DNA from 4 places in the Pseudoduganella lutea genome. Region 4 is predicted to be linked to each of the others. Evidence: riboswitches for the same ligand, from Rfam matches in the RefSeq annotation. Region 4 holds a riboswitch; each other region holds the start of a gene.
The links. A riboswitch is a leader RNA that binds a small molecule or an ion and turns the genes downstream of it on or off. The one in region 4 is predicted to bind cobalamin.
Positions count from the first base shown of each region.

Region 1: linked by a shared signal. The riboswitch ahead of EWM63_RS25180 (TonB-dependent receptor) and the one ahead of EWM63_RS09205 (TonB-dependent receptor domain-containing protein) in region 4 are both predicted to bind cobalamin.
Region 2: linked by a shared signal. The riboswitch ahead of EWM63_RS03065 (cobaltochelatase subunit CobN) and the one ahead of EWM63_RS09205 (TonB-dependent receptor domain-containing protein) in region 4 are both predicted to bind cobalamin.
Region 3: linked by a shared signal. The riboswitch ahead of EWM63_RS03740 (energy-coupling factor ABC transporter permease) and the one ahead of EWM63_RS09205 (TonB-dependent receptor domain-containing protein) in region 4 are both predicted to bind cobalamin.

Region 1 covers NZ_CP035913.1:5,940,233-5,947,375, reverse strand. The annotation lists gene EWM63_RS25180 (TonB-dependent receptor) at 1-1,110, opposite strand, end outside; cobalamin riboswitch at 1,226-1,446, opposite strand; gene EWM63_RS25175 (TonB-dependent receptor domain-containing protein) at 1,547-3,607, opposite strand; gene EWM63_RS32125 (DUF2231 domain-containing protein) at 3,753-4,322, shown strand; gene EWM63_RS25170 (PQQ-dependent sugar dehydrogenase) at 4,319-5,611, shown strand; gene proX (glycine betaine/L-proline ABC transporter substrate-binding protein ProX) at 5,667-6,716, opposite strand; gene proW (glycine betaine/L-proline ABC transporter permease ProW) at 6,758-7,143, opposite strand, start outside.
Region 2 covers NZ_CP035913.1:735,394-742,536, forward strand. The annotation lists gene EWM63_RS03055 (DUF2149 domain-containing protein) at 37-366, opposite strand; gene EWM63_RS03060 (MotA/TolQ/ExbB proton channel family protein) at 363-818, opposite strand; gene EWM63_RS03065 (cobaltochelatase subunit CobN) at 815-5,206, opposite strand; cobalamin riboswitch at 5,275-5,492, opposite strand; gene EWM63_RS03070 (DUF3526 domain-containing protein) at 5,529-6,905, opposite strand; gene EWM63_RS03075 (ABC transporter permease) at 6,902-7,143, opposite strand, start outside.
Region 3 covers NZ_CP035913.1:906,655-913,797, forward strand. The annotation lists gene EWM63_RS03715 (sirohydrochlorin chelatase) at 1-431, opposite strand, end outside; gene cobM (precorrin-4 C(11)-methyltransferase) at 428-1,219, opposite strand; gene EWM63_RS03725 (energy-coupling factor ABC transporter ATP-binding protein) at 1,216-2,094, opposite strand; gene EWM63_RS03730 (CbiQ family ECF transporter T component) at 2,094-2,828, opposite strand; gene EWM63_RS03735 (energy-coupling factor ABC transporter substrate-binding protein) at 2,822-3,145, opposite strand; gene EWM63_RS03740 (energy-coupling factor ABC transporter permease) at 3,142-3,822, opposite strand; cobalamin riboswitch at 3,936-4,145, opposite strand; gene EWM63_RS03745 (VWA domain-containing protein) at 4,230-5,543, opposite strand; gene EWM63_RS03750 (TadE/TadG family type IV pilus assembly protein) at 5,543-6,160, opposite strand; gene EWM63_RS03755 (TadE/TadG family type IV pilus assembly protein) at 6,157-6,621, opposite strand; gene EWM63_RS03760 (sensor histidine kinase) at 6,759-7,143, shown strand, end outside.
Region 4 covers NZ_CP035913.1:2,173,066-2,180,208, forward strand. The annotation lists gene EWM63_RS09175 (phosphoethanolamine transferase) at 1-604, opposite strand, end outside; gene EWM63_RS09180 (sensor histidine kinase) at 683-1,975, opposite strand; gene EWM63_RS09185 (response regulator transcription factor) at 1,968-2,651, opposite strand; gene cobT (nicotinate-nucleotide--dimethylbenzimidazole phosphoribosyltransferase) at 2,695-3,726, shown strand; gene EWM63_RS09195 (adenosylcobinamide-GDP ribazoletransferase) at 3,729-4,493, shown strand; gene EWM63_RS09200 (histidine phosphatase family protein) at 4,484-5,029, shown strand; cobalamin riboswitch at 5,063-5,293, shown strand; gene EWM63_RS09205 (TonB-dependent receptor domain-containing protein) at 5,365-7,143, shown strand, end outside.

The sequences.
Region 1 (7,143 bases), 3.7 Mb from region 4:
GCGCGCCCGCGTGCGATACAGGCCGTTGTGGATGTTGTCGTTCTGCGCGGTGATGCCCACGGTGGTCGTCGATGCGACGTCGGCCCGGTGATGGTGCCAGGAATAGCTGGCGTCGAAGCCGGATGTCACGCGGCGGTCCGGCTGGGCGAACTGGTCGCCGTTGACGGGATCGTCGAGGAAATAGGTGAAGTTCGAGAACAGTGCCAACCGGTTCGCGATCACATAGGCCGATACCCTGGCACTGTTGTCGTCGTCGCTGCGCTGCCACTTGCCCGACAGGCTGTAGCGGTGCGCACTGCCGCCGTCGGTGGGGTCGATCGCATCGAAGCGGCCCAGCGTGCCGGCATCGACGGCCCGCTGCGGGATCTGGTCGGTGGCGTGCCACTTGGCGCGGTAGGCCATGGCGGTGATGGAGTAGCCGTTGTTCTCGAAACCTTCGCTGTAGCGCAGCACGCCGTTGACCTTGCGGTAGTTGTCGCCGCGGGTGAACGGACCATCGTTGTGCATCGCCTCCAGGCCGACCAGTACGGTGCCGTTGCCGAGTTCCGGCGACGCGGCAATCAGCGCGCGGCCGTAGCCGTTCTGGCCGGCCGTGATGTTGGCAATGCCGGACGTGAGCCGGTTGACGTAAGTGAGCTCGGTGGCGCCCGCGGAAGCGAAGTCGCCCGCCGTCGCCGAGTACGGGCCTTTCCGGTAGTCGAGCCGGCCGGCCAGTTCGGGGATCACGAAATTCAGGTCGGTCCAGCCCTGCCCGTGCGCATGGCTGCGCTGGTTGACGGGCATGCCGTCGACGGCCGTGCGCAGGTCGGTACCGTGGTCGAGATTGAAGCCGCGCAGGTAGAACTGGTTGGCCTTGCCCTCCCCGCTGTGCTGGCTCACCACCAGGCCCGGCGTGGCTTCCAGCAGTTCGCCGGGCCGGTACGTGGTGCGGGCTTGCAGCTGGCTCTGGGTGACCGTGCCGGCGGCGGCGGAGTCGGCCTCGCCAAGCTGGCTGATACGGGAACCTTCGACCAGCACGCGCTGGAATGGCGGATCGTCCGCATGGGCGGCAAACGACATGACGGCAAGGGCGGCAGGCAGGAGCCTGGTGTGAAGCGGATGAATTTTCATGAACTGGGTCGGCAAGCATATGCCGTGCAGGTGCGCCGCACGCGGCATCAGCCACGCGATGGCTTGCCAGCACGGGAAAACAAACGATCGACGGCAAGGCCACACCCCGTGCCCTGCCTTCTTTTCGTGACCGGCCGGTCTTCTGGCTTGCCGTCGTCCTCCCCGGCCCTGCCTTCCCGCGCTGTGTGAGCAGCGCAGTGGCGTCGGGGCGGGTCGTCAGGCTTACAGCAGCGGGGGCTGCGCCGGACTGGCGGGATGGCGATCCCGCGCGTCACCGGCTTCCCGTTTCACCCCGCCACCGGTCGATGGCGGGACACCGTTCACTCGGGGGCGGATTCTACAGGCAAGGATGGGTGCTTGTCAGCGCCTTCCGGAAGCGCTGTTCGCGCAAGTCACTGGAACGCGAGGCTGGGCGCCCCGCTGCGCTGGAGGCTGTTCAGAACGTGTAGTTCACGGCAGTGGCGTAACGGCGCCCGTCCACATAGCCGTTCGAGCTGTTGGCGACTTCCTTGTCGGCCACGTTGTAGATGCCGAACTTCAGCGTCAGGTTCCGCTTCAGGCGGTGCACGATCCCCATGTCGACGAGGGTATAACTTTGTGACGTGGCCGCGCCCGTTGCCAGGTCGGTGCTGATGAACTTGCCGGTATAAGCCGCCTGGCCCCACAGGCTCGTGCCACGCGAAGGGTCGTAGTTCAGGCCCAGGTTCGCGGCATGCTTCGGCTGGTCGCTCAACGGGCTGCCCTTGCTGGCCCCCGTCAGCTGCTCGGAATCGGTCAGCGTGTAGTTCGCACGTGCCGACAGGTTGTTCGTGAACCGGTAGTCCAGCGCGAGCTCCGTTCCGTGGATACGCGCCTTGTCCACGTTGATCGTCTGCTTGTAGCCGTATTGATGTGCGGGATATTCCAGCCCGCCATGGAAGCACGGCACGTTCGGCCGGCACAGGAAGTCCGCCGAGCGCGTGATCTTGTCGTCGAAATCGGTGCGGTATACCACGGCGCTGGCCTTGAGTCCCAGGTCGGTGCGTTCGTAGTCCACGCCGAATTCATAGCTGACGCTTGTTTCCGGCTTCAGGTCCGGGTTGCCGATGCTCACGCCACCGCGGGAGGTGGCGGAGAAATCGGGCGCCGCGTTGCGCAGCGACGGGGCCTTGTAACCCGTGATGGCGCCGCCCTTGACGGTCAGCGCGTCGCTGGCGCGGTAGACCAGGTAGGCCTTCGGGCTCCAGTGGCCGGCATATTGCTCGTTGTAGTCGTAGCGGGCGCTCGTGGTCAGCGCCAGGCCGTCGCGCAGCCGCCACTCGTCTTCCGCGAACGCGGAAAGCTGGTAGCGCTCCATGGTGACGAATGCGTCCGTGTCGGCGTTATGGACGTTCACGGCACTCGTGGCACCGTCCTCCAGCTTCTCCTTCTTGTAGGTGAAGCCGGCCGTCAGCGTGTGCGCATCGCCGGCCTGCCAGGTGCCCTGGCTGTTCAAGGTCAGCGTGTCGAAGTCGATGCCGCGCGCCACGCCGCTGGGCGCGCTGGTGCGGGTGGTCGGATTGCTGGCGGCGTCGTAGTTCAGGTAGGTGCTTGCACTGACCTTGCCGTAGCGGCCATCGTGCGCGAGGAACAGGTTGTCCTTCGTCGATCCCTGGTAGCTGGCGGCCGCCGTGGCGGCCAGCGAGCGGCCCGGGTTTCGCCAGCGGTCGGTGTCGGTGCGGCTGCCGCCGGCCGTGAGCGTGTTGCGGCCGTCGGCCTTCCACGTGACCTTGGCGCCGATGTTGCGCTGCTTATAGTCCGCGTCGCCCGTGGTGGCGTCGCCGAACTGGATGACGCCTCCCTCGTTGGTCCCGCGAAAACCGCCCGACAGCTGGATACCCAGCACGTCGTCGACAAGCGGCCCGTTCACGATGAAGCTCGTGTTGTAGGCCTCGCCGTTGACGTCGTTGCCGCCGTCGGGATGCACGTATTCGGCCGTGACGGCGCCCTTCCACGTGTTCGAGACCTTCTTCGTGATGATGTTGATCACGCCGCCCATCGCGTCGGAGCCGTACAGGCCCGACGCCGGGCCGCGGATCACTTCGATCCGTTCGATCATGTCCAGCGGCGGCATGAACGAGATCTGCTGGCCACGGCCGCCGCCATTGAATTCGAACGTGTCGCCGCCCTGCGCCGGGCGGCCATCGACCAGGAACAGCGTGTAGGCGTTGCCCATGCCGCGAATCGAGATCGACTGCTCGGTGCCGGTGCCCTGCACGGAAACGCCGGGCACGAATTTCAGCACGTCGGCCAGGTCGGTGTACGAGCGCTTGGCGATTTCGCTGCCGGTGATGACGGTAATCGAAGCTGCGGCATCCCGGATGTTCTGCTCGTAGCCGGAAGCGGTGACGACGACGGTGGCCAGCTGCTCTTCGGTGGCCCGCTGTGCGAGGGCGCCCGCACTGGCGAACAGCAGGGGAATGGCGATGGCGACGGGGGTACGGCTGAAGGTTTTTTTGTATTTTTCTGGAAGACGCATGGATCCAAACTTTTCTTGTTGGCGAAGGACTGGGTGTTCTCGATGGCTGCTCGACAGCAGCAAATGAGAATGATACTCATTTACTAACGGAAAAGTTTGTCAAAGTGTGGCAATGCCCGTACACCGGCACCCTGAGCGCCGGCGGATGGTGCAGCGATCCGAACAACAAGGGGCAGCGGGCCAGCAGGTCCGCTTGCCGGCCCATTCGACCGGGCTCAACCATGCGACAACGCGTTCTATTAATCGCTACGATCGGGCCAAGCGACACAACCTGGACCTTGCCATGCCCTCCCCGACAATCGACGCCCCTGCCTTCCGGCAGCCCCCCGGCCCGCTGCACGCGATGCTGCTTGCGGGAACCGTTCCCCTGTTCCTGGGTGCGCTCTTGAGCGACCTGGCCTACTACAACAGCTACCAGATCCAATGGAGCAATTTTGCATCCTGGCTGATCGCCGGCGCCCTGGTGCTGGGCGGCTTTGCCCTGCTCTTCGCGCTGGTCGCGCTACTCCGGTCGAAGGGCAGCAAAGGCCCTGCACTGGTGCATTTTTTGCTATTGCTGGCCACCTGGGTGATCGGCCTTATCGATGCCTTCGTGCACGCAAAGGATGCCTGGGCCGCCATGCCGTCCGGCCTGTATTTGTCGATCGCCGTCACCGTGCTGGCCTGCATCACCGCATGGCGGGCGCTGGCGACACGGGCTGGAGGTGCGCGATGAACCGCCCGATGCTGATGACCGTCTCGTGCGCGGCGCTGTTGCTGGCGGGGTGCGGCGACGATGGCGGCAGTGCCCAGGCGCTCGGTGCCGATCCGAAGATGCCCGAGCCGCAACGGGGCCTGCTGCCCAGCATGAAGATCGCGGAGCCGGCCGCTTGGGGCGACCGCAAACCCGTCGTGCCGAAGGGTTACACCATCACGGCCATCGCGACCGACCTGAAGATTCCGCGGCAGACGCTCGTGCTGCCGAACGGCGACATCCTCGTTGCCGAGGGCCGCGGCGGCAGCGCCCCGAAGCTCAAACCCAAGGACGTGATCGCCGGCTATATCAAGGCCAAGGGCACGTCCAAGGTCGAAAGCGGCGATCGCCTGACCTTGCTGCGCGACGCCGATGGCGATGGCCGCTACGAGCTCAAGACCGTGTTCGCGGATAAACTGAATGCGCCTTACGGCCTGGCTTTCCACGAGGGCAAGCTCTATGTGGCCAACCAGGATGAACTGGTCCGCTTCGACTACACGGAGGGACAGACGAAGGCGGGCGGCGCACCGGCCAGCATCGCCAGACTGCCCGACGAGATCAACCACCACTGGACCAAGGCACTGGCCATCAGCCCCGACGGGCGCTTCCTGTACGTGGGTATCGGCTCGAACAGCAATATCACGGAACGCGGCATGGAAGCGGAACGCGACCGCGCCATGGTCTGGCGGGTCGATGCCGAAACAGGCGCCTACAAGCCCTACGCGACGGGCTTGCGCAATCCGACGGCGTTGGCGATCCACCCGGAAACGCAGCAGTTGTGGGCGGTCGTCAACGAACGCGATGAGCTGGGGCCGGACCTGGTGCCCGACTACCTGACGTCGGTGCGCGAAGGCGCCTTCTATGGCTGGCCCTACAGCTATTGGGGGCAGAACGTCGATCCCCGCGTCAAGCCGCAGGATCCGGACAAGGTGGCGGCCGCCGTCAAGCCCGATTACGCGCTCGGTTCCCATGTGGCCGCGCTGGGCGTGGGCTTTTCCGTGCCGGCGATGGGTGAATCGTTCGCGAACGGCGCCTTCGTGGGCGAACACGGCAGCTGGAACCGCGCACAGCCCGTGGGCTACAAGGTCATCTTCGTGCCGTTCGACAAAGGGCGGCCCGCTGGCCAGCCGGTCGATTTCGTGACCGGCTTCCGCGATGACGACGGCACGACGCGCGGCCGGCCGGTCGGCGTGACGGTGGACCCGCGCGGCGCGCTGATCGTCGCGGATGACCTGTCCAATACGGTGTGGCGGGTGACCCGCAGCCGCTAATGGCGCGTGTCGGGGCGACCGTGGCATTGCGCCGGGTCGCCATGGCGCCTTTCCTTCACGATTTCGCCGCCGCCAGCGCCTCGGCGATCCAGCTGTCGAACAACTGCTGGTGGTACTTGATCCAGCCAGCCGTGTGGCGCGCGATGTCGGCCTGCGTGTTCTCGCCGCTGCGCATGCGCTCATTCTGCGCGCTGATGTCGGCGATCGGCAGGCGCATCACTTCAAACAGTTTCACCGCCGCCGGGTTCTTCTCGGCCCAGGCACGGTTCGCGACGATGCGTGTGATGCTCACGGAAAAGCCATAGTTGCTGCCATCGTCGAGGCGCGTGTCGGTCTTCTGCGGCGTCGCCGAGAACGGCACCTGCAGCCACACGACATCCTTGCCCGGCACCAGCACGCTGCTCACCCAGTACGGCGTCCACGTGTAGTACAGGACCGGCTGGCCGCGCTGGTAGCGGCCGATCGTGTCGGCGATCAGCGCCGCATAGCTGCCCTGCACGTGCGTGACCGTCGGGCGCAGCTTGTACGCGTCCAGGTGGTGTTCGATCATCGCCTCGCAGCCCCAGCCCGGATTGCAGCCGGCCAGGTCGGCCTTGCCGTCGCCGTCCTGGTCGAACAGCCTGGCCACGTCCGGATCGCGCAGCTGGTCGACGCTGGTGATGTGGTACTTGTCGGCCGTTGCCTTGTCGATCAGGTAGCCCTGGGCAGCCGGGCCGGCATACTGGCCCGTGCGCAGCAGCTTTGCGTCGCCGCCGGCATTGTCGTAGTAATCGCGTTGCAAGGGGTCCCAGTGCACCGCGAGATAGGTCGCGTCGCCATTGGCGACGGCGATGTGCGCGGTTGGATAATCGACTTCCCTGATCGGCTGCGGCTCGTAGCCGAGCCGTTCGAGGGCGCGGTCGACCAGCATGGTCTGGAACGTTTCCTCGGCGATCGGGCTTTGCAGCGCCTGCACCTTGATACCCTTGCCCGGCAGGCCGGCGTCCGGCGTTTGCGCCATGGCCAGGCCCGTGGTCAGCGTGAGCGCGGCAAGCGCCAGGGCCGAGAACCACTGGAACCTGCGCTGCGTTTTATACGTGTCCTTGAAGTGTTCGAGTTGTTGCATGAAGATCCTTTGTCATATGCGTCTGATGTACTTGTCCGTGCTTACCGTGCGGGCGTGGCCGGCGCGGTGGCGTCGCGTGCCGCGTCACCCGGCGACCGGGTGCGGCCCGCCAGGCGCAGCAGGCTGCCGAGCGGCCCCGTTTCGTACCAGTGGCGCACGCCGCGGCGCGGTTGCCCCATCGCCTGCGTAAGCCGGTCCAGCGTGATGGCCAGCAGCACGATGCCGAGGCCGCCGACGGTGGCCAGGCCCATGTCCAGGCGGCCGATGCCGCGCAATACCATCTGGCCCAGGCCGCCGACGGCGATCATCGAGGCGATCACCACCATCGACAGCGACAGCATCAGCGACTGGTTGATGCCGGCCATGATGGACGGCATCGCCAGCGGCATCTGCACGCGGGTCAGCAACTGCCACGGTGACGCACCGT
Region 2 (7,143 bases), 1.4 Mb from region 4:
ACAGTGCAGGACGCCGCGCGGGACGCCCTGTCGAAATTACTTCGCCCGTGCCGGCGGCCCCGGTTCGACCAGCACCAGCTTGCCCGTCTTCGGATCGCGGTACACTTCGCCGACCCGGTCGTAGCCGCTGCCGGCCTGCGTCACGCCGGCGGCGGGCCGCTCGATCTGCCGGCCCTTCTCGACCGGCTGCGGTGCCTTGAGCGCGCCTTGGCTGCCGGCGATCGCGGCGATCAGGCCGCACGCGAAGACCAGCATCACGTCGACCAGGTTCACGAGGCTGGCGCGCGGGTCTTCGTCGCCGCCATCGAACCGGGCATCGAGGTGCGAATACAGGCGCAGGCGCTTGCGCGGTGGCCTGGCGCTCATGCCGCCTGCTCCATCGCTTCTTCCATGGCTTCCAGCGTTTCCTCGTACCAGCGGCGGCGCAGCTTGCCGATCACGAGGCCGGCGATGCCGGCCACGAGTCCCAGCACGGTCGCGTCGAACGCCACGGTGACGGCGCTGGCCAGCTGCGCCGGATCGCCGGCGCCCAGCGCGGCCAGGCCCGGGCCCAGCGGGATGATCGTCGCCATCAGGCCCAGCATCGGCGGAATCCGTGCCAGCAGGTCGGCACGTTCCAGGCGGCGGCGGGCGATCGCCTGCACGTGCGCGACATTGCCGCCGGCGCGCAACTTGGGCAGGCCGTGAAACCGTTCACCGGCGGCGATGCCGGCCTCGATCACGGCAATGGCGCAGGCCAGCAGCAGCGCCGCCAGCGAGGGCACGAGCAGCCAGCTGACCGCGTCGTGCAGCCAGCCGAAGGAATGGGGTTCGATCATGTGAAGCTCCTTGAAGGTTGAGGTACGGCGCGGCCGCGCCACAGGCCCGCCGCGAACAGGGCCGCAAGAACGGCCAGGCAGGCCAGCAGTCGCGCGACGGTGATGCCGGCCGGCGCCACGGCGGCGGCCGGCTCATGCAGTTCGTAGGCGCGCAAGGCAGGCGCCGCGGCGGCCAGGGCGGCGTCGTCAGTCTTGTCGTCGGCCGCGCCTTCAGGCTTTGACTGCGGCTGCTGCGGAATTTGCGTCGTGCGGGCTGTGTCCGCACTGCCGGGGACATCAGCCTTGCCATCGACATTCGTGACGGCAGGCAACAGGTCGCCGCGCGCCTTGGCCAGCGTGGCGCCGAGCGCCTGCGCGTCGGCGCTGTCCAGCTGCGGGGAAAGCCAGGTCCACATCGGGTGGTCGGGCGCCGTGTGGCCGCTGCCGGGCAGGCCGTTGGCGGCAACGAGCCTTGCCAGCTCGCCGCCCATGCGCTTGATCGTTTCCGGGTCGGTCTTCCAGAAGCCCTTTTCGGCGGCGACCATGAAGATCGCCAGCATGTGCGCCTTCACGTGCGCATTGTGGCGCTGGCCGAGGAATTGCGGCAGGCCGAGCCCGTGCCGGTCGTCGAAGTAGACGGACTTCACTTCATCCCACGCCCAGTCCTTGACGAGGTCCGGGCGCGTTACCTGCCAGCCCCACAGGTTTTCCAGGAATTCCTGGCCCATCGTGCGTGCCCCTGCATAACCATGACCCATCAGGGGTTTCAGCCATGCCGGGTTCAGGAAACGGCCGCGCAGCTCGCCCAGCAATGCGGCCGCCAGCGGTTCCACATCCGCCCGGCCGGGCTGCGCATGCTGCAGGATCAGCGCGTCCGGCACGCGGCCGGTGCGCCCTTCGACGGCCAGCGACAGGCCGCCCAGGTAATCGAACGCGTCGTTGTTGTCCAGCAGGCCGTACAGGTTGCTGGCGCGGCCGTGGTAGGTGCGGGCGATGCCGTCCAGCGCCGCGTCGAAGGCCGCATGCTGCGCTTCGCCGCTGCCGTCGAGGCCATACGCATGCCCCATGCGGTTGCGGTAGGCGGCACCGATGTCATCGCGCTCGCGCCATGCGCCGGAGCGCTCGGTCAGGCGGTTCACACCCGTGCCATAGGCGCCCGGCGCATCGCCGAACACGCGCTGCGCGGCGCCCCGCCCCGCTTCCGCCACCGGCAGGCCCGCGCGTACCAGTGCGCGGTGGCGGGTCAGCCATTCGCCGGCCACGCGATTGCCCGCCACCGGTTCGTCACCCCACGCGGCACCGCCGAGTGGTGCCAGCGCGGCTTCCAGCGCTTCGCGCAGTGCAGGATCCTGCGCCACCAGCGTATCGGCCGATGCGGCGAGCGCCAGCCGGCCGGCGCGGTCGATGAGCCGGATCAGGTTCGGGTACAGGTCGCGGAACAGGCCGGACGTGGTCACCAGCGCGTCGCGCCGCGGCGCCCCCGGTTTCAGCTGCACGCCGGTGACGATGCCGCGCGCATTCCACACGGGCTCCGCCCCCATCATCGCCAGCGCGAACGCCACCATCACGCCTTCGTCGCGCACCGCGTCAGAGGCCCACAGGATGATGCCTTCGCTGCCCTGCGCCGCTTTCGCGTCCCCTCGCGCGCGGGCGATCGCCTTGTCCGCCAGGTTCGCGCCGAGCTGGTAGCCGAGCTTCGTGGGCAGGATGTCGCCATCGACCGCATGGAAATTGCGCCCCGTCGGCAGCGCCTCGGGCGAGCGCAGCGGGTCGTTCCCCTTGCCGGGTTCGATGTAGCGGCCGTCGAGCCCCGCCAGCAAGGCCCGCATCTCCAGGCGCGGCGAAGCGGTCAGCTTCGCGGCGACCTCTGCGCTCACTTCCTGGCCGTCGACGCCCCCCTTCTTCATCGACGCGAGCATCAGGTCGATCGAGTCCTTCTTCCACGGCCGTCCGAAGATGTGCAGCCCGTGCGGCATGAATTTCTCCTGCAGCTTCGTCAGGTAATGGCCGATCTCGTGCGCCAGCAGATCGTCGTCGGCCGCGTCGTAGCCGATGCCGCGCACCGCCAGCACGTCGGCCATCGATGCTTCCAGTTCCGCCTTCAGGTTCAGCGCCACCACGCGTTCGCGCATCAGGCTGGCCGCCTGCGTCTTCAGCGATTCGGAGTTCGCCGCCTCGTAGCTTTCCACCACCTGGCGCAGTGCCAGCAGGTCGTCGTACAGCGGCGTGCTGGCCAGCGGCGGCGTCAGGTGATCGACGATCACGGCCAGCCCGCGCCGCTTGGCCTGCGTGCCTTCGCCGACGCCGTCCACGATGTACGGATAGATGCCCGGCAGGTCGCCGGCAATCAGGCTGGGATAATCGTCGCTTGCCAGGCCGACCGCTTTGCCCGGCAGGAATTCATAGGTGGAGTGGCGCCCCACGTGCACCAGCGCGTCGGCCTTGAAGCGGTCGCGCACCCAGTGGTAGAAGCCCAGGTACTGGTGCGGCGGCGTGATGCTGGTGTTCGCGTGCAGCAGTTCCTCGTCCACTTCCCAGCCGCGCGGCGGTTGCGGGCCGATGAAGACGTTGCCGAACACGAGTCCCGGCACCAGCATTTTCCCCGAGTCGACCATGATCCTGCCTGGCGCGTTGCCCCACCCTTTCAGGCCTTCGATGCCGTAGCCGGCGAGCTTGCTCGCAAGCGGCGCCAACGCCTTGCAGCGGCGCGGCGCGCGCACGTCCAGGCAGGCGCGGTAGCCGTCGCCCAGCGCCGCCAGGTCGCTTATCGCCGCTTCCCGCTGCGGGTGGTCGGCCCCCTCGACGAGGTGCTGCAGCTCCTTGACGATCACGTCCACCTGCTTGCGGCCCAGCACCCACTCGCCGGCTTTCTCGGCCTCCAGCACGTCCGCATGCAGGCGCCCCAGCAGGCCGCTCGTCATCTCGTTCTGCACGCGCGGCGACAGCGTGGCGAACCACTTGCCGTAGTCGGCCGCGCTCACGGTATTGACGGTGCCGGCCAGTTCGCGCAGGGCGGCCCGGTCTTCCGGCAGGTTGACCCCATGCGCCATGATCCGGTCCAGCAGCGCTTCCGGCGATGCGGGCAGTTCGCCCACGGTATAGCCGGCATCCTTGAGCGCATGGAGCATGTCGAACAGCGAGGCCGGCACGTCCAGGTTGTCGGCACCGATGTTCTGGCGACCCGGCGGGTGGTTGTAGTAGATCAGCGCCACGCGCTTGTCGCGGTTGGGCTTGTCGCGCAGCGCCAGCCAGCGCACGACGCGGGCCGCCAGCCGTTCCGCTTCCGCGTCGAGCATGACCGGCGGCCGGTTCTCGATGCCGGTCGCCTTGTCCCGCTGCGCATTGCCCAGCGCGGCCACCACGATCGGCTGGCCGATGCCCTGCAGTTCCGGCAACGCCACGCGGTATTGCACGGAGTCCGGCGGCAGGCCGTCCGGCGACAGGCGCCATTGCAGCGCCGTGCGGTCGGACAGCCGTATGCCCTTGAACACGGGAATATCGAGGCATTTCAGCGCCTCGGCGACGGCTTCGCGCCCTTCCGCCGCGCCCACCACGAAATCCTGGAGCACCACGAGCGCCGCCGGCCGCGCCGGGGCGAGCAGTTCAGGCAGCCGCTCCAGCGCCTCGCGCGACGCGCCGCCCCACCGCGTGAGGACCTGCACGCAGGGCTGGCCAGCCGCTTCGATGCGCGCACACACGGCGGCCGGCACGGCGCCATCCATGTTCGACAGGTCCAGCACCACCACGGCGGCCTGCGCCTTCAACCCCAACTGAGCGCCATTGCCCCACGCGGCGGCGTCAAGCAGTTCGCGCCGCCCCACGCGCACGCGCAGCGTCGGTTCCGGTTGCGGGGCGGCCAGCGGCCTGGCGGGATGGAGGCGGTGCGCAAACAGCGCCGCGGTATTGTCGACGCCGCCGGCCTGCCATACGCGGCGCGCGGCCAGCCAGCCCGGCGCCGCCGGATGCGCCTGCGCGGCCTGCAATGCCGCCGCCGGCGGCGTCTCGGTGGACAGGTCACGCAGCGTTTCGGCGGGAAAATCGCGCATGGCGCCCTGCGCATCGCGGCTCATCAGGCTGAGGCCCGCATCGCCATTGAACGCCAGCACGACCGTGCGTGGCTTCGCATGGCGTGCCAGTGCCGCCTTCAGCCGCGCGGCCGGGTCGCCGAACAGCGAAACGGCCAGGATCGTGTCGGCCCCGCCGACGAGCCGTGCCACATCGCGCTCATCCAGCGCCATCCATTGCGCCGGCGTGCGCAGCACGATGCGGTCCTTCGGGTGCAGGGCCAGGTGGCGGTGCGCCGCCTCGATCGCCACCGGGGCGGCACGCTCCGTGACGATGGCGAACAGCGTGGCGGCATGGCCGCGCACGCAGGCGAGGATGCACAGCAGCGCAAGCAGCGCGCGCAAGAATGGAGAAATGCTCAAAAGTAGGAACCGGCCGTGAAACGCAACAGGCCAGGCCACACCCCGGGCCCGGCACATCATTGCAAACGGCCGGTCTTCTGGCTTGCCATCGTTCTTGCCGGCTCATGCCTTCCCGTGCGCGGCACAGTGGCGGTGGAACCGGTTCGTCTGGCTTACAGCAGCGGGGGCTGCGCCGGACTGGCGGGGGATGGAGATCCCCCGCGTCACCGGCTTCCCGTTTCACCCTCGCGCCGGCAGGCGGGAGGGCACCGTTTACTCGAGACGGGATTCTACCTGCAAGCAAGCCGCGCTGTCACCGCCCCATTTAGTCGGCGCCCTCCACGCGCAGGCGACGCAGCCCCACCAGCCCCGCGCCCAGCACGACGCCTGCCAGTACGAACACAGCGAACACGTCGCCCCATGGCACCAGCGGATCGGCCGCGCGCGGCGCGAACGCCGGCCGCTTGCCGAAATCCTCCGTCCCGAACGGCCGCTCATTGAACAGGTACGGGTAGTAGAACGCGCGGATACGGCGATGGAAGGCCGCGATCTCGTCTTGGTAGGCCAGCTGCGCCGGCAGGTCGGTATCGGCGAGGCGGTGCAGCACGGCCTGCGCTCCCACGCCCGGCAGCAGCCAGCCGAGCCGCCCGGTCCATGCCTGGCGCGCCAGCAAGCCTTCGCGGTAGTCGCGCACCTGCCCCGCCACGCTTTCGTCACCCACCTGGTGGAACGCGAAATACCATTTCCAGTGGAAGCCCGGCGGCACGTGCGCCTTGTCGCGCCATTCGGGGTGGCTGGCGACGAACTTGCGCATCGTTTCATCGCGCGGCACTTCCCACGCGCCATGCACGGTCTGCCGCTGGGCCAGCATCAGGTCCACGCCCTGGTGCACCGGGATCGCGCGCACCAACGCCACGTTGGCCAGGGCCGGCAGCACGAGCGTCAGCACGGCCCAGGTGCCCATCAGCGTGGTGGCATTGGTGACCGAACGCCAGCCGCGCGCGGACACGACCATCGACAGCCCCGTCCAGAAAGCCAGGTAGGCCGCGATCAGGATGAGGACAACGGCAAGCACGATGACGAGTGCCACGACGCCGGTGCCGGACAACACCGCGCCGGCGCAGGCGGGAACGGCCAGGCAGGCGAACAGCAATGCATAGCGCAGCGCCACGCGCCGGCGCCACAGGCGCGCCGCATCGGGCATCGCCAGCAGCAGCCGCAGCCGGCCTGCCTGCCGCTCGCCGGACACGAGGTCGTGCAGCAGCGCGATCGCGATCAGCGGCGCCAGGTAGATCAGCACGAACGCGAAATCGAAACGGCCCGGCAGCGCGATTTCCGGGTTGAACGTCTCGCCCTCGTAGAGCTGCGCCTGCAGCCCCAGCGCGCGGATACGCAGCACGTAAGGCGCCACGTCGCGCAGGCCGAGCGCCAGGAAGGCGGCATCCGATGGCGCATCCCACGTGTTGTAGAACGTGTAGTAGGCCGGATTGCCGGCATCCTTGCTGGCCGGGTAGCGGGCCGCCAGCGCGGCCACGTCCTGTTCGTGCAGCGGCGCCAGGCGCGCGATGGTCTGCCGCTGGCGTTCCACTTCCTGCATGCCCGACCAGACGGCCAGCGTGGACAACAGCAACAGCAGCAGCAAGGCTGCGATGGACAGCCGCGAGCGCACGATCAGGCGCAGTTCGAAGGTGAGCCGGCTCATCGCACCGCCCTCCCCAGCCGGCCGGCCAGCAGCCAGGCCAGCGCGCCCAATGCCGTCAGCCACAGCGCCAGCGTGGCGCCGGCCGGCGCGGCGCGGCGCAGCGTGTCGGCCAGCGGCGCCGGTTCGTAGCGGAACGCCGGGAACCCCTGCCAGTGCTCGCGCGACACGCGGTTTTCCTTGCTCCGGTCGATGTCGTCGGCATAAGCGAGCTTCTCCGCCTGGAGACGGTTCAGTCCCT
Region 3 (7,143 bases), 1.3 Mb from region 4:
GGCATGTCGAGCGTGGCCATCGCGCCGCGCAGGCGGCGGCGCAACACCGCCAGCACCGGATCGCTGGCGCCCAGGTGCGGCGCGAGCAGAATGTCGACCTGGTGGCCGGCGGCCGGCGGGCAGGCGGCCCGCGCGGCTTCGATCGCCTCGGGAATTTCCATTTTCACGTGGCCGGCGGCGTTCAGGATCAGCGGCACCACCAGCACACGGCTGGCGGCGCGGGCCGCGGCCAGCAGCGCGGCGTTCAGTTCCGGCGGCGCGAACTCGATGAAACACAGTTCGATGCGCCAGCCAGGGCGGCGTGCGCGCCACTGTTCCGTGAATTCGCGGATCTCGCGGTTGCCCGAATCCTCGCGCGAACCGTGGCCGACGATGAGAATGATGTCAGTCGCCGGCGCTGGCGCCGGCCGCATCATGACTGGTCCGTTCATGCGCTTGCCTTTCTATAACGATGGGTAAAAGTGGGGTCGTAAAGTTTCGAGCGGGCCAGCGTTTCCCAGTGCAGCGCCCCGAGCGTGGGGCTGGCCACGATCATCGCCTGGCTGGCTACGCCCGCTTCGCGGCAGCGTGCCTTGATGTCGGCCAGCGTGCCGCGCAGGATCTTTTCCTCGCCCGGCCAGCTGGCCTTGTGCACCACCAGCATCGGCGCATCTTCCGGCCAGCCGGCTGCGCGCAGCGCTGCTTCCACCTTGTGCAGCAGCGTGATCGACAGGAAGATGCACAGCGTGGTGCGGTGCGCGGCCAGGCTGGCCAGGTCTTCGCCTTCCGGCATCGGCGTGCGCCCTTCCACGCGCGTGAGGATCACGGTCTGCGTAACCTCGGGCAAGGTCAGCGATTCGCCGGCCGCCGCCATCGACGCCATCGCCGACGACACGCCCGGCACCACGGCCCATTCGATGCCCGCCGCGCCCAGCGGGCGGGCCAGCTCAATCAGCGCGCCGTACAGGCCCGGGTCGCCCGTCTGCAGGCGCACCACTGTGCGGTGCCGGGCCGCCTGTTCAATGAGCCAGGCGGTCATTTCTTCCAGTGTCATGTCCTTCGAATCGCGGATCGTGCAGCCAGGCGGTGCGTACAGCGTGACGGCGCGGTCGACCAGCGAACCGGCAAACAGCACGGCGCCCGCCTCGCCCAGAAGCCGGCGGCCCTTGACGGTGACGAGTTCCGGGTCGCCGGGACCGGCGCCGACGAACCATACCTTGCCGGGGTTTTCAACAGTCATTCGGTGCTCTCCAGGATGTTCGATATGGCGGAAGATGTGGCCAGATCCGCCTGCAGCGCCTCCAGCAAGGCCGGCACGCTGCGTGGCGCCGGGATGGCTGGCAACACGCCGCGCGCGGCCAGTTGCGCATGCAAGGCGATGGCCAGCGGCACGCGGTGACCGGCGGTATGCAGCAGGTCCGCGCGCGCCGCCAGCCGCTCGGCCGGCGCGGAGGCGATGCAGCGGCCGGCGGCCAGCAGGTGGATGTCGTCGGCCCACCCGAAAGCAAAGTCGACGTCGTGGGTCGTGAGCAGCACCGTCACGCCGCGCGCGGCGAGGCGGTCCAGCAGCGCCGCCAGGTCGACCTGCATCGGCGCATCGAGCCCGGCCATCGGCTCGTCGAGCAGCAGCACTTCCGGTTCCATCGCCAGCACGCCGGCGATGCACACGCGCTTTTTCTGGCCAAAGCTCAGGTGGTGCACGGCGCGGCCCGCATAGCCGTGCAGGCCCACGGCATCGAGCGCGGCATCGACGCGGGCCGCCACCGTGGCGGCATCGAGGCCCAGGTTCAGCGGGCCGAACGACACGTCCTCGCCCACGTGCGCGGCGAACAGCTGGCGTTCCGGGTCCTGGAAGACGAGGCCCACGCGGCGCCGCAAGGCTGCCAGCGCGGCGCGGCTGCCATCGACGGGCTGGCCGTCGCTGCGCAACTGCCCGGCGCCCGGCCGCAGCAAGCCGTTCAGGTGGCGCAGCACGGTGGATTTGCCGGCGCCGTTCGCACCCAGCAGCGCATGGCGCCGGCCGCGGCCGAGCGCCAGCGTGCAGCCGCGCAGGCCGGTGCCGCCATCGGGGTAGACGTGATCGACGTCGACCAGTTCAAGCACGGGATGCGCCATCACCAGCGGTCTCCCAGCGCCAGCGCGACGAGCAGCGCACCGGCCAGCAGGGCGAGCGTATTCTGGCGCCGCGCCCGTGGAAACGCGGCCGGTAGGAAGCGCAGCGTGCCGGCATACGAGCGCGCGTCCGCGGCCGTCTGCAACGCCGCCGCGCGCAGCCATACCTGCTGGGCGACGTGGCCGGCCAGCAGCCCGGATGATCGAAAGCCATGGCGCCAGCCGCGATAGCCCAGGCGCGCGCGCTGCGCATCGACCCCGTCGTCCCAGGCGCGGCGCAGCACGAACAGCATGCGGTAGCACAGCGCCATCAGGTCGAGCAGCGTTTCCGGCGTGCGCAGGCGGCGCAGCAGCGACAGCAGGTCGGGCAGCGGCGTGGTCAACGTAAAACCCAGCAGCGCGGCCAGCACGGCCAGCGCGCGACACCCCGCCTGCGCCGCCACCGGCACCATCGCGGCATGCCAGTGCCAGTCGCCATGCGCGTCGGGTCCGATCGGCATGGTGGCGCACGCCAGCAACAGGAAACCGAGGGGCGCCAGCGCCGCCGCCAGCCATGCGCGCAGCGGCACGCGCGCGCCAACCAGCGCGGCAAGGGCCAGCAGCAGCGCCAGCAATGCCAGCGTGCCGGGCCGCTGCGCGATCCATGCGGCGGCGATGCCGGCCAGCGCGAACAGCGCCTTGGCCGACGGCGCCACGCCGCGCCAGCGGTTCGCATAGGCGGTCGTTTCGATCAGCATCGGCGATCACCATCGGATTCACCGCCGGCGGCGCGGGCACGCTCGCGTCCTACCGACAGGCCGAGCCAGTAGCCGATCACGCCCGCGCCCAGCGCCGCCTGCAAGGCGAACAGCAGCGAGGCGATCTCGCCGCTGGCCGGCTCGAACACGGGCGCGAACCACGGTTGATATCCTGGCGCGATCGTGCCGATGGCCTGGCGCGCCAGCTCGTCCGCCCCGCCGAACGCCGCCTCGCCGGCAAGCCACAAAGGCAGTACCGACAGCAGCACGATCGCCGTCCATGCCAGCCACGTGCGCGGCCTCATTTGCCATCTCATGTGCGCTCCCTGGCACAGTGCGCGAACACGGGGGCATTGCGCTGCTCAGGGCCATGGAAGCGGGCGATGGCATTCACCACCAGCACCGTCAACAGTCCTTCGCTGATGGCGATGGGTACCTGGGTCAATGCAAAGATGCCGGCGAACCTGGCCAGCGAAGCGGCCATGCCGCCCACCGGGTCGGGAAACGCCCAGGCCAGCTGCAGCGATGTGGTGCCATACGTGGCCAGGTCGCCGAGACAGGCGGCGGCGAACACGGCAACGGAACGCGACATGCCCAGCGCGGCGGCGGCGCGGAACACGCCGTACGCAATGAAGGGGCCGACCACGGCCATCGAGAATACGTTGGCGCCCAGCGTCGTCACGCCGCCATGGGCGAGCAGCAGCGCCTGGAACAGCAGCACCACGAAGCCGACGGGCACCATCGCGGCGGGGCCGAACAGCAGTGCGCCGAGCCCCACGCCGGTGGGATGCGAACAGCTGCCCGTGACCGACGGCAGCTTCAGCGCGGAGAGCAGGAACGCGAATGCGGCGGCGACGCCGAACAGCATGCGCCGTTCCGGGTGCAGGCGCAGGTCGCGCGCCATCGCGCGCAGGCCCACGGCCAGGAAACAGGCGGAGACGGCCGACCAGCCCAGCGCATGCGCAGGCGGCAGGAACCCTTCCATGATATGCATTCGAAACCTCCCGTCGAATGGTCCATAAGAGCACCAGCGGGAGATGAAAAGACGGTCGAGACGGGGCCAGGCACGGCGCCGCTTCGACAGCGGCTTCCCGTCACCCCGGGGAATGGTGCTGACTTGCTTGGGCCGGTATTCTGGCTCGCCGTCATCCTTCATCCGCGCCTTCCCGCGATTAATCGCAGTGGCTAATAGGCGGAATCCGTCAGGCTTACAGCAGCGGGGGCTGCACCGGAATGGCCGCGCGTGGCGGCTTCACCGGTTTCCCGTTTAACGCCCTCCCCGAACGGGAAGAGCGCACCCAAGCGCGCATAGTAACCGAAATGCATTGCGATGGCATAGCATTTTGGTACCGCCGCTCGCGTGGTGCGAAGGCGGCGGGCACGGGGGGCGGTCGCCGCGCGTTATTTGGAAATGCGCAGGATGGCCGACGCCAGCTTGGAGAAGCATGGTGTCAGGTCGGCCTCCGTGGCCGCGTAGCAGTACATGCCGACGTTCTTGTTGGCGTTGTAGCAGCGCGATGGGCCATCGGCCACGTTGGCCATGCATTTCAGCACGGCTTCGCCCGTTTCGCCATCGGCGTTCTTGTCCTTCAGTCCTTCGCCCATGCCCAGTGTGAACACGAAGATGTTGTCATCCCGTGCCTTGGCCGCGACAGCTTCGGCCAGGTTGCGCGCGGCGTTGCCGACGTTCTGCTTGAACTTCGTTGCATCGCCGATATCCTCCACTACCGGGCGCGGCGACAGGGTCTGGACTTTCCACTCCGTGGAAGCCGTATCGACGGCGTTGTAGTACTTCGGCAGCTTCTTGAGCGTGTTCCATGCCTGGCTGCTCAGCGTGCAGGCATTGCTGACATATTCGTACTGGGCGTCCAGCCGCAAGAGCCCCACCCCGACCGAGTCGACGACACCCGGCCTGTTGCAGGTGCCGAAAGGCAGGTTGACGCCGAACGACGTGGGTGCGCCGTCCGAGAAGAACACGATCACGCGCAGGCTGGATCGGTTAAGGGGCGGGATCGCGTTCAGGTCATCGCGCGCGCGTCGCATCCCTTCGAACGACGAAGTGCCGCCGTCGAAAACAAAGCCCGAAATGGTCGACAGCATCGCGTCGCGCTGGAAGCCACGGGCCGACTTGAAGATCGGATAATCCATCACGGCACCGGAAGAAAAATGCACCAGCCCGACCCGGTCCTGCGTGACATTGAACTTGTTCAGGAAGCTCTTGGCCGATGTCCTGACCGTTGGACCTACATCGATCAGTGATCTGGACGTATCGATCACGAACGCCATGTCCAGGTCCCGGCGCACGGTCTGCGCAGAGGCGACGGGTGTCAACGATTTGAAACCCATCAGCTGCATGATCGACACGGGCATCGGCGCATCGGCCTTCACGTCGATCGTCACCTCGCCCGCGTTGAACACGACCGAGGTGCTCAGCAGCTTCGGCCTGGACATCAGATATGACGCGGGAATGTTCGCTTCAAAGAACTGCTTCGCCGCCGCCTGCGCGCTGGCCGTCTGTTCCGACTGCGTGTTCCCGGCCGTGACGGCGCGCGCCCCGGCCAGCGCGGCCGAGTCGACGGCCGCGTTCAGGCGTGCCTTGACCAGGTAGGCCAGGCCCGTGTCGATGGCGAGACCGGCCACGGCCAGCAGCACCATCATGCCCAGCGCGACCATGATGGCAACGGCGCCGCGCTGCCGTTTCAGGAGTGGAGTCATCAGAATATCGTCATCGAATACAGGTCAGGCCCGAAGGTGGGCACGTTGAACTGGCCAGTCAGCAGCATGTCGAAGTTGTAGAAGGTTTCAACCACGTACACCACCTCGCCGTCGTCCAGCTGGCCGTTCATGATGGTGGTGCCCGGCCGCGACGTGCTGCTGATGCCGGTGCACGCCGCCGTGCTCCAGGCGTTGCACGTGTACACCTTGCTGGCCGGGGCATACTGGCTGAAGTTGTAACCGAGCCCGCGTGCCTTGTCGTCCCAGCGGTACTGGTCCAGCACCACGCTGGACGCCACGCCGCTCTTGACCACGCCCATCACGCGGGTGATGTAGACCATGCCCCGCTTGTTCACGTCCAGCGGCGGCGCGCTCGCCATCAGTGCGTAGATGATGTCCTGGCTGTCCGTTTCCAACGGCATGTTGCCGCGCGCCACCAGGTTGGCCCCTTCGCGGCCGATGTTGACCATGATGATCTTGGCCTGCAGTGCGCGGGCGGCGTCGATCATGCAGAACAACAGCATCAGCAGCATCGGCAGGATCAATGCGAATTCGACGGCGGCGACGCCACGCTGGCGCGCGCGCAACGTGGCTGGGAGGTGCGGGCAAGGGATCACTCGAAGACCTCGTTGCGCATCGTTGCCGCCACGGCGAACCTGTATTTGCCGTCTGTGAATACCCGTGAGATCAGCGGTGTCGTCACCGTCCACGTGCAGTCGAGCTTGAGCACGATGATGCTGCCGGCGCCACCGAACATGGCATTGCTGTAACTTTCAGATTTGTACGATGTGCCGTTGACGGAAATGACCGGGCCCACTTTCTCGTACATGCCGAACGAGCTGTCGCGGATTTTCTGGATGACGGCCGCGTAGCGCTGCTGGCTGGCAGCGTTCGGGTCCAGGTTCTTTTGCCCGGTGATCGCATAGCGTGCGCCTTCGCGCACGGCGTACTGCATGGTCAGGGTGACGAAGAACATGAAGCCGAACTCGACCAATGCCAGCAAGACAAGAAGGAATACCGGCATCACGAACGCCATTTCGACGAGTGTGGCGCCAGATTGACGGCGTTTCGTAAACATTTGGAAAGTTTGGCCGATGGAGTCGGTTGTATGCGGTAAGCTTGAGATTCTACAATGCAACTTTCCTTCTGGTAGAGCGAGATCGCCGGAGAAATGCGCCGCTGTCGGGCCAGAACAACGAAGAATGATTTAAAGGCATGCACGAAGAGACATTGCAGCAAGCAGCGACAATCCCGTCTTTCCGGCGCCCCGCCGCGCCCGACGCAGAGGCATGGATGGTGTTCGGCATGCGGATGCTGCTGGCCGTTTCCGCCCTGCTCACGCTGTATATCGGGCCGGCCGACCTCATCGCCACGGGAGTCTGGACGTGGCTGTTCTTCCATGCCTATGTGCTGCACAGCCTGGTCCTTCTGTGCGTGGCCAGGGTGCGGGCGGGCTTCTGGCATGGCCCCGTCATCTACTGGGTCGACATTGGCTGGTATGGCCTGATGATCTACGCCACGGGCGGTGCCCCGAGCCCGTTCTTTTCGTTCTTCTTCTTTGCGATACTGGCGGCATCGTTCCAGCGCGGGTTCGACGATG
Region 4 (7,143 bases):
AGCCGTGCGTTGCCTGGAACATATTGGTGGGCGTCAGCAGGAAGCGCAGCTCGCGGTGCTCGCGCACTGCCGGCGCCAGTGTCTTGAACAGCAGTATCAGCAGCCCGGCAATCGCCAGCAACGACAGTACGACCGTGCCCAGCTTCAGCAGCAGATCGCGCCGCACCGGCAAAAATCGTAGCGGCAACCGCCATACCAGCAGTGAAGGCAGGATACCCAGCAGCGTGACAGTCTGCAGCATCTGCCAGCTCAGCAGCTCCTGCGCTTCCCGGGAATCCGTCTCGACCACGTTCTGCACCATCGACGCGTCGATCGCCACCCCGTACCGGCTCATGAAATACGACGCAGCCGAGGCACCGAGGAACAGTGCCATCAATACGGGCTTGATGACAAACCGAAAATTGACCAGCGTGAGCACTGCATTGAACAGCAATACAAGGGCGACGAATGCGCCGGCGTAAACCGGCAGGTTGCCGAGCCTGATTCCGCCGGTTGCGGAAAAAAACGTTTTCCAGAAGCTGCCGTTATAGGCCAGCACGAGGAAGGTCGAAGCGCACAGCGTCAGCATGGGGGCGCCGATGCGCGGCAGCGTGGAAATTTTCACCGTTGAAACTCCGGAATCGAAGCATCAACGATATCGCCTGGTAAGTAAACGTTGCGTCAAGCACCGGTTAAGCACGGGTTAACGCGCAGCGGGACCTTCATGGGAAACAGGGCTGGACTGCACGGCGCCATCGGGAAACCTGATTTCGATGCAGCTCCCAGCCGCCACTTCCCTCAGGACAAGCGTGGCACCAAGATGGGCGCAGATCCGCTGCACGAGTCCCAGCCCCAAGCCGGTACCCGAGGAGCCCCGCGCATCGGCGGGAATCGGCTCGTTACGCAGGCGTGCCCGGGCTGCCGGGGGCAAGCCCGGGCCAGTATCCTCGACGATCACGCTGCGCCCTTCCAGCCGCACTTCGACATACCCCCGCTCCGTGTACTGGCAGGCGTTGCGGACCAGGTTGCCGATCGCCGCCAGCACCAGTTCGCGCACGCCATGCAGGACAAAGTCTTCGCCACCGCCATAGCGCAGCTGGACAGGGCGGCCGGCGACGAGCCCCTGGTTTTGTGACACCTCTTCCAGCGCCAAGGCCTGCGCTTCAATGCGCGACCACTCCAGCCGTTCCGGCGAACGTGCCAGCCGCAAGAGCATGGACGTGACGTCGCTGGCATTGCGCGCGGCACGGTAGATCCGTTCGGCCGGCGCATGCAGTACCGGATCGTGCTCCGTCTGCGCCAGCAATACTTCGGCTGCGCCGGCGATCACCGTCAGCGGCGTGCGCAGTTCGTGGCTGACATCGCCGGTGAAAAAGCGCTCGCGATCAAGGAACTGCTGCAGCTCCGCCGTGTGGCCGGCGATCGTGCGCGACAGCAGCCCCAGTTCATCGCCACGCTCCTGCAACGGCAGCTGCGCCGCGCGCGCATCCACGGCTTCGGCCAGCTCGACGATCGGGTTGACGATGCGGTTGCCCAGGAAGCGGCCCAGTATCACGGCAAAGCCCATGAAGCCCAGGAACGCCACCGCGAACATCGAATAGACCACCAGCTCGATCTTTTCATAGGCGCTGTCGTGATCGACCACGGCGAACTCGCCTTCGGCGTTGCGGCCCTTCAACACGTGCAGGTCGACGCCATCGACCGTTACTTCATGCACGCCTTCCGCCAGGGGCCGCAAGGAACGGGGAATGCCTGCCTCGACGTGGTAGCTGAGACCCGCCGGCATCTCCACCGGCAAACCACCCGCATGGCGCGGGCCGGCCCATGCGGCCACTTCTTCGAGGCGCTCGTCGACGAGACGCACCTCGATGCCCTCGACGGCCAGCGCGGCAATCACCGCGAAGAATACCGACGACACGGTGGCAAACGTCAGATACGCCCGCGTAATGCGCCTGCGCAGCGATTCCTCCTTCTGCTGCGGTTCCTGCTTACGCATCGGCTGCCACGAGCTTGTAGCCGATCTTCGAGATCGTGTGCAGCATCGGGTGCGGGAAGGGCTTGTCCAGCGCCTGCCGCAGGGCGTGGATGTGCACGCGCAGCGCATCGGTATCGGGCGGATTGTCGCCCCACACCTCGTGCAGTACCTGCTCGCGCGACACCACCTTGGGCGCCTCCCGAATCAGCAGCCGCAGGATCGTATAACCGGTTTTCGTCAGCACCAGCGGGCGGCCGGCACGTTTCGCCTCGAACGTTTCGGTGTTGAAGGCAAGGTCGCCGAACACCAGCACCGCGTTCGCGGCATGCGTGCCCCTGGCCCGCCGCACCAGCGCTTTCAGGCGCACTTCCAGCTCGACCATGGAAAACGGCTTGACGAGGTAATCGTCGGCGCCGCTGTCGAAGCCGGCCACCTTGTCTTCCAGCGTGTCGCGCGCGGTCAGCATCAGCACTGGCAGATCCTTGCGCAACTCGCCGCGCAGCTTCTGGCACAGCTCCAGGCCATTCAGGCCCGGCAGCATCACATCCAGCACCACGGCGTCGTATTCGTGCTGGGCAACCAGCGCCAGCCCACCGTAACCGTTGGCCGCCGAATCGAGCACATGCCCTTTCGGCTCGAGAAAGCCATACAGGTTGGCAACGATATCCGGGTTGTCTTCAATGATGAGGATGCGCATCGCCCCATTATAATTCGCGCTTTCCCCATCGGACCGCCCCCCCATGAAACTGCCCAATATCGCTTCCACGGCCGATGCCGAGCTGGCGGCACGCCTCGTGCACGCCATCGACAACAAGACCAAGCCGCCCGGCAGCCTGGGCATGCTGGAAACGCTGGCGCACCAGGTCGGCCTCATCCAGCGCACCACGGCGCCGGTGATCGAAGCACCGGCCATCCTCGTATTCGCGGGCGACCACGGCGTGGTGGCCGAGGGCGTTTCCGCCTTCCCGCAGGATGTGACATGGCAGATGGTCGAGAACTTCCTGGCCGGCGGCGCTGCCATCAACGTGTTCGCCGCGCAGAACGGCTGCATGCTGCAGGTCGTCGATGCCGGCGTGGCGCACGACTTCGGCCCCCGCCCCGGCCTCGTGGACCGCAAGATCGCCCATGGCACACGCAATTTCGCGGTGGCGCAGGCGATGACGGCCGAACAGTGTGCACAGGCGCTGGCACACGGGGCGGCGCTCGTCGATACGCTGCCGGGCAACGTGATCGGCTTCGGCGAAATGGGCATCGGCAATACCACGGCCGCCGCCGCGCTGATGCACAAGCTGGCCGGCATCCCGGCCGTGGCGTGCGTGGGCGCCGGCACCGGGCTGACACCGGAAGGCGTGCTGCACAAGGCGCGCGTCATCGAGGCGGCCGCCGCACGCCATGCCGGCGTGACGGCGCCGCTGGACGTGCTGGCCACGTTCGGCGGCTTCGAGATCGCCATGATGGCTGGCGCCATGCTGCGCGCGGCCGAGCGCCGCATGGTGCTGCTGATCGACGGCTTCATCGTCACCAGCGCCCTGCTCGTGGCCGCGCGGCTGCGGCCGCCGATCCTCGACTACTGCGTGTTCGCGCACTGCTCCAACGAGAATGGCCACCGGCAATTGCTCGAAACGCTCGGCGGCAAGCCGCTGCTGCAGCTGGACCTGCGCCTGGGCGAAGGCACCGGCAGCGCGCTCGCCCTGCCGCTGCTGCACGCGGCGGTGAATTTCCTGAACCGCATGGCCACGTTCGCATCGGCCCAGGTCAGCGGAAAGCGCTGAACATGCTGCAGGTGCGGCTGTTCTTCATCGCGCTGCAATTCTTCACGCGCCTGCCGATTCCCCGCTGGGTAGGGTTCGAGCCGCACTGGCTGCACCACGCCTCGCGCTACTTCCCGCTGGTGGGCCTCGTCGTCGGCGTCATCGTGGCGGCCGTTTACTGGGCCGCCGCGCAAGTGCTGCCGCCGGCGATCGCCGTGCTGCTGTCCACCGCAGCCGGCATCTACCTCACCGGCGCCTTCCATGAAGACGGTTTCGCCGATACCTGCGACGGCATGGGGGGCGGCCTGACGCGCGAACGGGCGCTGGAAATCATGAAGGATTCGCGGATCGGCGCCTATGGCGCGATCGGTATCCTCCTCCTGCTGGCCATCAAATGCGCCGCGCTGGCACACCTTTCACCGCTCGCGACGGTCGCTGCTTTATGTGTAGCGCATCCGCTGTCCCGGCTGATGGCGGCAAGCCTGATCTGGCGCATGGACTATGCCCGCGCCGAGGGCAAGGCCAAGCCGATGGCGCAACAAATGACCGGCACCGAGTTCGCCATCGCCACGCTGTGCTGCGTGCCGGCCGTGGCAGCAGCCGGGGGCCTGGGCTGGCTCGACTGGCGCGGCATCGTCCTCGGCATCGTGGCGATGGTGTTCGTCACGTTGTGGTTTGCTCGCAAGCTGCGCCAACGGCTTGGCGGCTACACGGGCGATTGCCTCGGTGCGGTCCAGCAGATGGCCGAAGCGGCTTTCTACCTGTGCGTGCTGGCGCGATGGAACTGATTCTCGTCAGACATCCGCGCCCGGTCGTGGCGGAAGGCATCTGCTACGGCAGCAGCGACCTGCCGGCCGATCCGGACGAGCTGGCCCGCGTGCATGCATCGCTCCGTGCCGGCGGCCTGCCGGGCGATGTCCCCGTTTTTTCCAGCCCCCTGCGGCGCTGTGCCGACCTCGCCCGGCTGCTGTCGCCCAGCGTCACTTTTGATGCCCGCCTGGCCGAGATGGATTTCGGCAGCTGGGAAGGGCGCAGCTGGAACGATATCCCGCGCGCCGATGTCGACGCCTGGGCGGCCGACCTGCTCCACTACCGGCCCGGCGGCGGCGAGACCGTGTTCGAGGTGGCCCTGCGCGTTGCGGCCGCGCTCGACGCGATACGGGCGCACGGCGCCGAGCGTGCCATCGTCATCTGCCATGCCGGCACCATGCGCCTGTTTGCCGCGCTGGCCGACGGCACGCCAGCCGGGCAGGCCGCGCTCGCCGCCGCCTCGAAGGCGCACCGCATCGGCTACGGCGAAACCCACCGCCTGGGTCTTTACTGAATCTTTTCATGATACCGGCCCCTCCGCGATACCTTATAATTGCGCGGTTTTGGTGCCCGCGTTCGAGTCCTCGAGCGCAGTTAAACGGGAAATACGAAGCCTGACCATGGTCGGCCAACGTATGCTGCCCCCGCAACGGTAAGCAGGCAGCCGCGCGCGAAGTTCGCCGCGGCAGCCGTCCGCGACAACCACTGTGCAAACGCATGGGAAGGTCGGACGGTGATGCCCGCCAGCCCGGATACCGGCCAAACCAGGTGGAGCCACGCACAGCGTGCGGCTCTGTTCAATCCGGCCTGCGGGGACGTTGGCCGGTTGCTACTTTACAAAGATTTGCCATGACCTCTTCCGTAGCATCCCAGGCGGCGCTCGCGTCGCTGGCGCTCGCCATTGCCGCGCCGGCCGCCCACGCCCAGGCCACCGCCATCGATTCGATCATCGTCACCGCTACCCGCACCCCGCAGCTGGCCAGCGAAGTGATCAGCGATACCGTCACGATCACGGCCGAGCAGATCGCCAACTCCGGCGCCGGCTCCATCACCGAACTGCTGCAGCGCCAGCGCGGCCTCGAAGTTACCCGCAACGGCGGCCCCGGCGCCGCGTCGAACGTGTTCATTCGCGGCGCGAACGGCAACCAGAGCGTGGTGCTGGTGGACGGCATCCGCATCGCCTCCGCCTCGACCGGCTCGGCCAGCTGGAACGGTATTCCATTGTCGGCCATCGACCGTATCGAGATCGTGTACGGCCCGCTGTCCACGCTGTACGGCGCCGATGCGATCGGCGGCGTGATCCAGCTGTTCACGAAAAAAGGCGAAGGCGCGCCATCCATCAGTGCTTCGGTCGGCGGCGGCAGCGATAAAATGTTCGCAGCCGATGCCTCCGTTTCCGGCGGCACGAACCAGTTGAGCTACGCGTTCTCCGTCTCGAAGGAGCGTTCGGACGGCTTCTCGGCCACGCGCCGGCCCAGTTCCAGCTTCGATCCCGACGACGATGGCTACGATCGCAAGAGCGCGGCCGGCCAGGTGGCCTACAAGCTGGCCCCCGGCCACGAACTGGGCGCCATGTTCCTGTACACCGATACCGAATCGGACTACGACGACGCGAACTTCGATGCCTACAGCACGCAAAAGGTGAGCAATGTGGGCATCTACGCCCGCAACCAGTTCCTGCCCTTCTGGACGATGCTGGTGCAGGCTTCGCAGTCGCGCGACAAGTCCGGTTCATTCTATGACGTGGGTCCGTTCGGTTCCAGCCAGATCGACACCACGACCAGCACGTTCACGGTGCAGAACGATTTCCGCATCGGCAGCGACAACCTGCAAGTGCTGTACGAACACCGCAAGGAAGAACTCGACGGCTCGACCGCCGCCCTGAACCGCGCGCGCCACACCAACGCGTTTGCCGCCAACTACAGCCTGAAGCGTGGCGCGCACCTGGCCAACGTGGGCGTGCGTCACGATAACAACTCGGAATACGGCTCGAAGACCACTGGCTCGATCGGCTACGGCTACCGCTTCACCAGTGCGCTGCGCGCCGAAGCCAGCTTCGCTACTAGCTTCCGCGCACCGTCGTTCAACGAACTGTACTACCCGAGCTACGGCAACGAGGACAACAAGCCGGAAGAAGGCCGCAACGCCGAAGCGGGCCTGCGCTACGACGACGGCACCACGAAACTGGGTGCCGTGTACTACCGCAACAAGCTGGACAACCTGCTGCTGAACACCAACCCCTGCCCTTACGCCGGCTACCCATACGGCTGCGCCTACAACATCAACGAGGCGCTGCTGGAAGGCGTGTCGCTGTCGGCCGAGCGCCAGATGGGCAACCTGCTGCTGATCGCCAATGCCGACTTCCAGGACCCGAAGGACGAGACCACCGGCAAGCGCCTGCAGCGCCGCGCCAAGCGCCACGCCAACTTCGTGGCCGAATACGACCTGGGCGCCGTGCGCGGGGGCGTGGAGCTGCAACTGTCGTCGAGCCGTTTCGACGACGCGGCCAACCGCAACCGCCTGCCCGGCTACGCGGTAGTAAACCTGTATGGCACGTACCGCTTCAACCAGGACTGGTCGGCGCTGGTGCGCTGGAACAACGTGGGCGACAAGAACTACGAGCTGGCC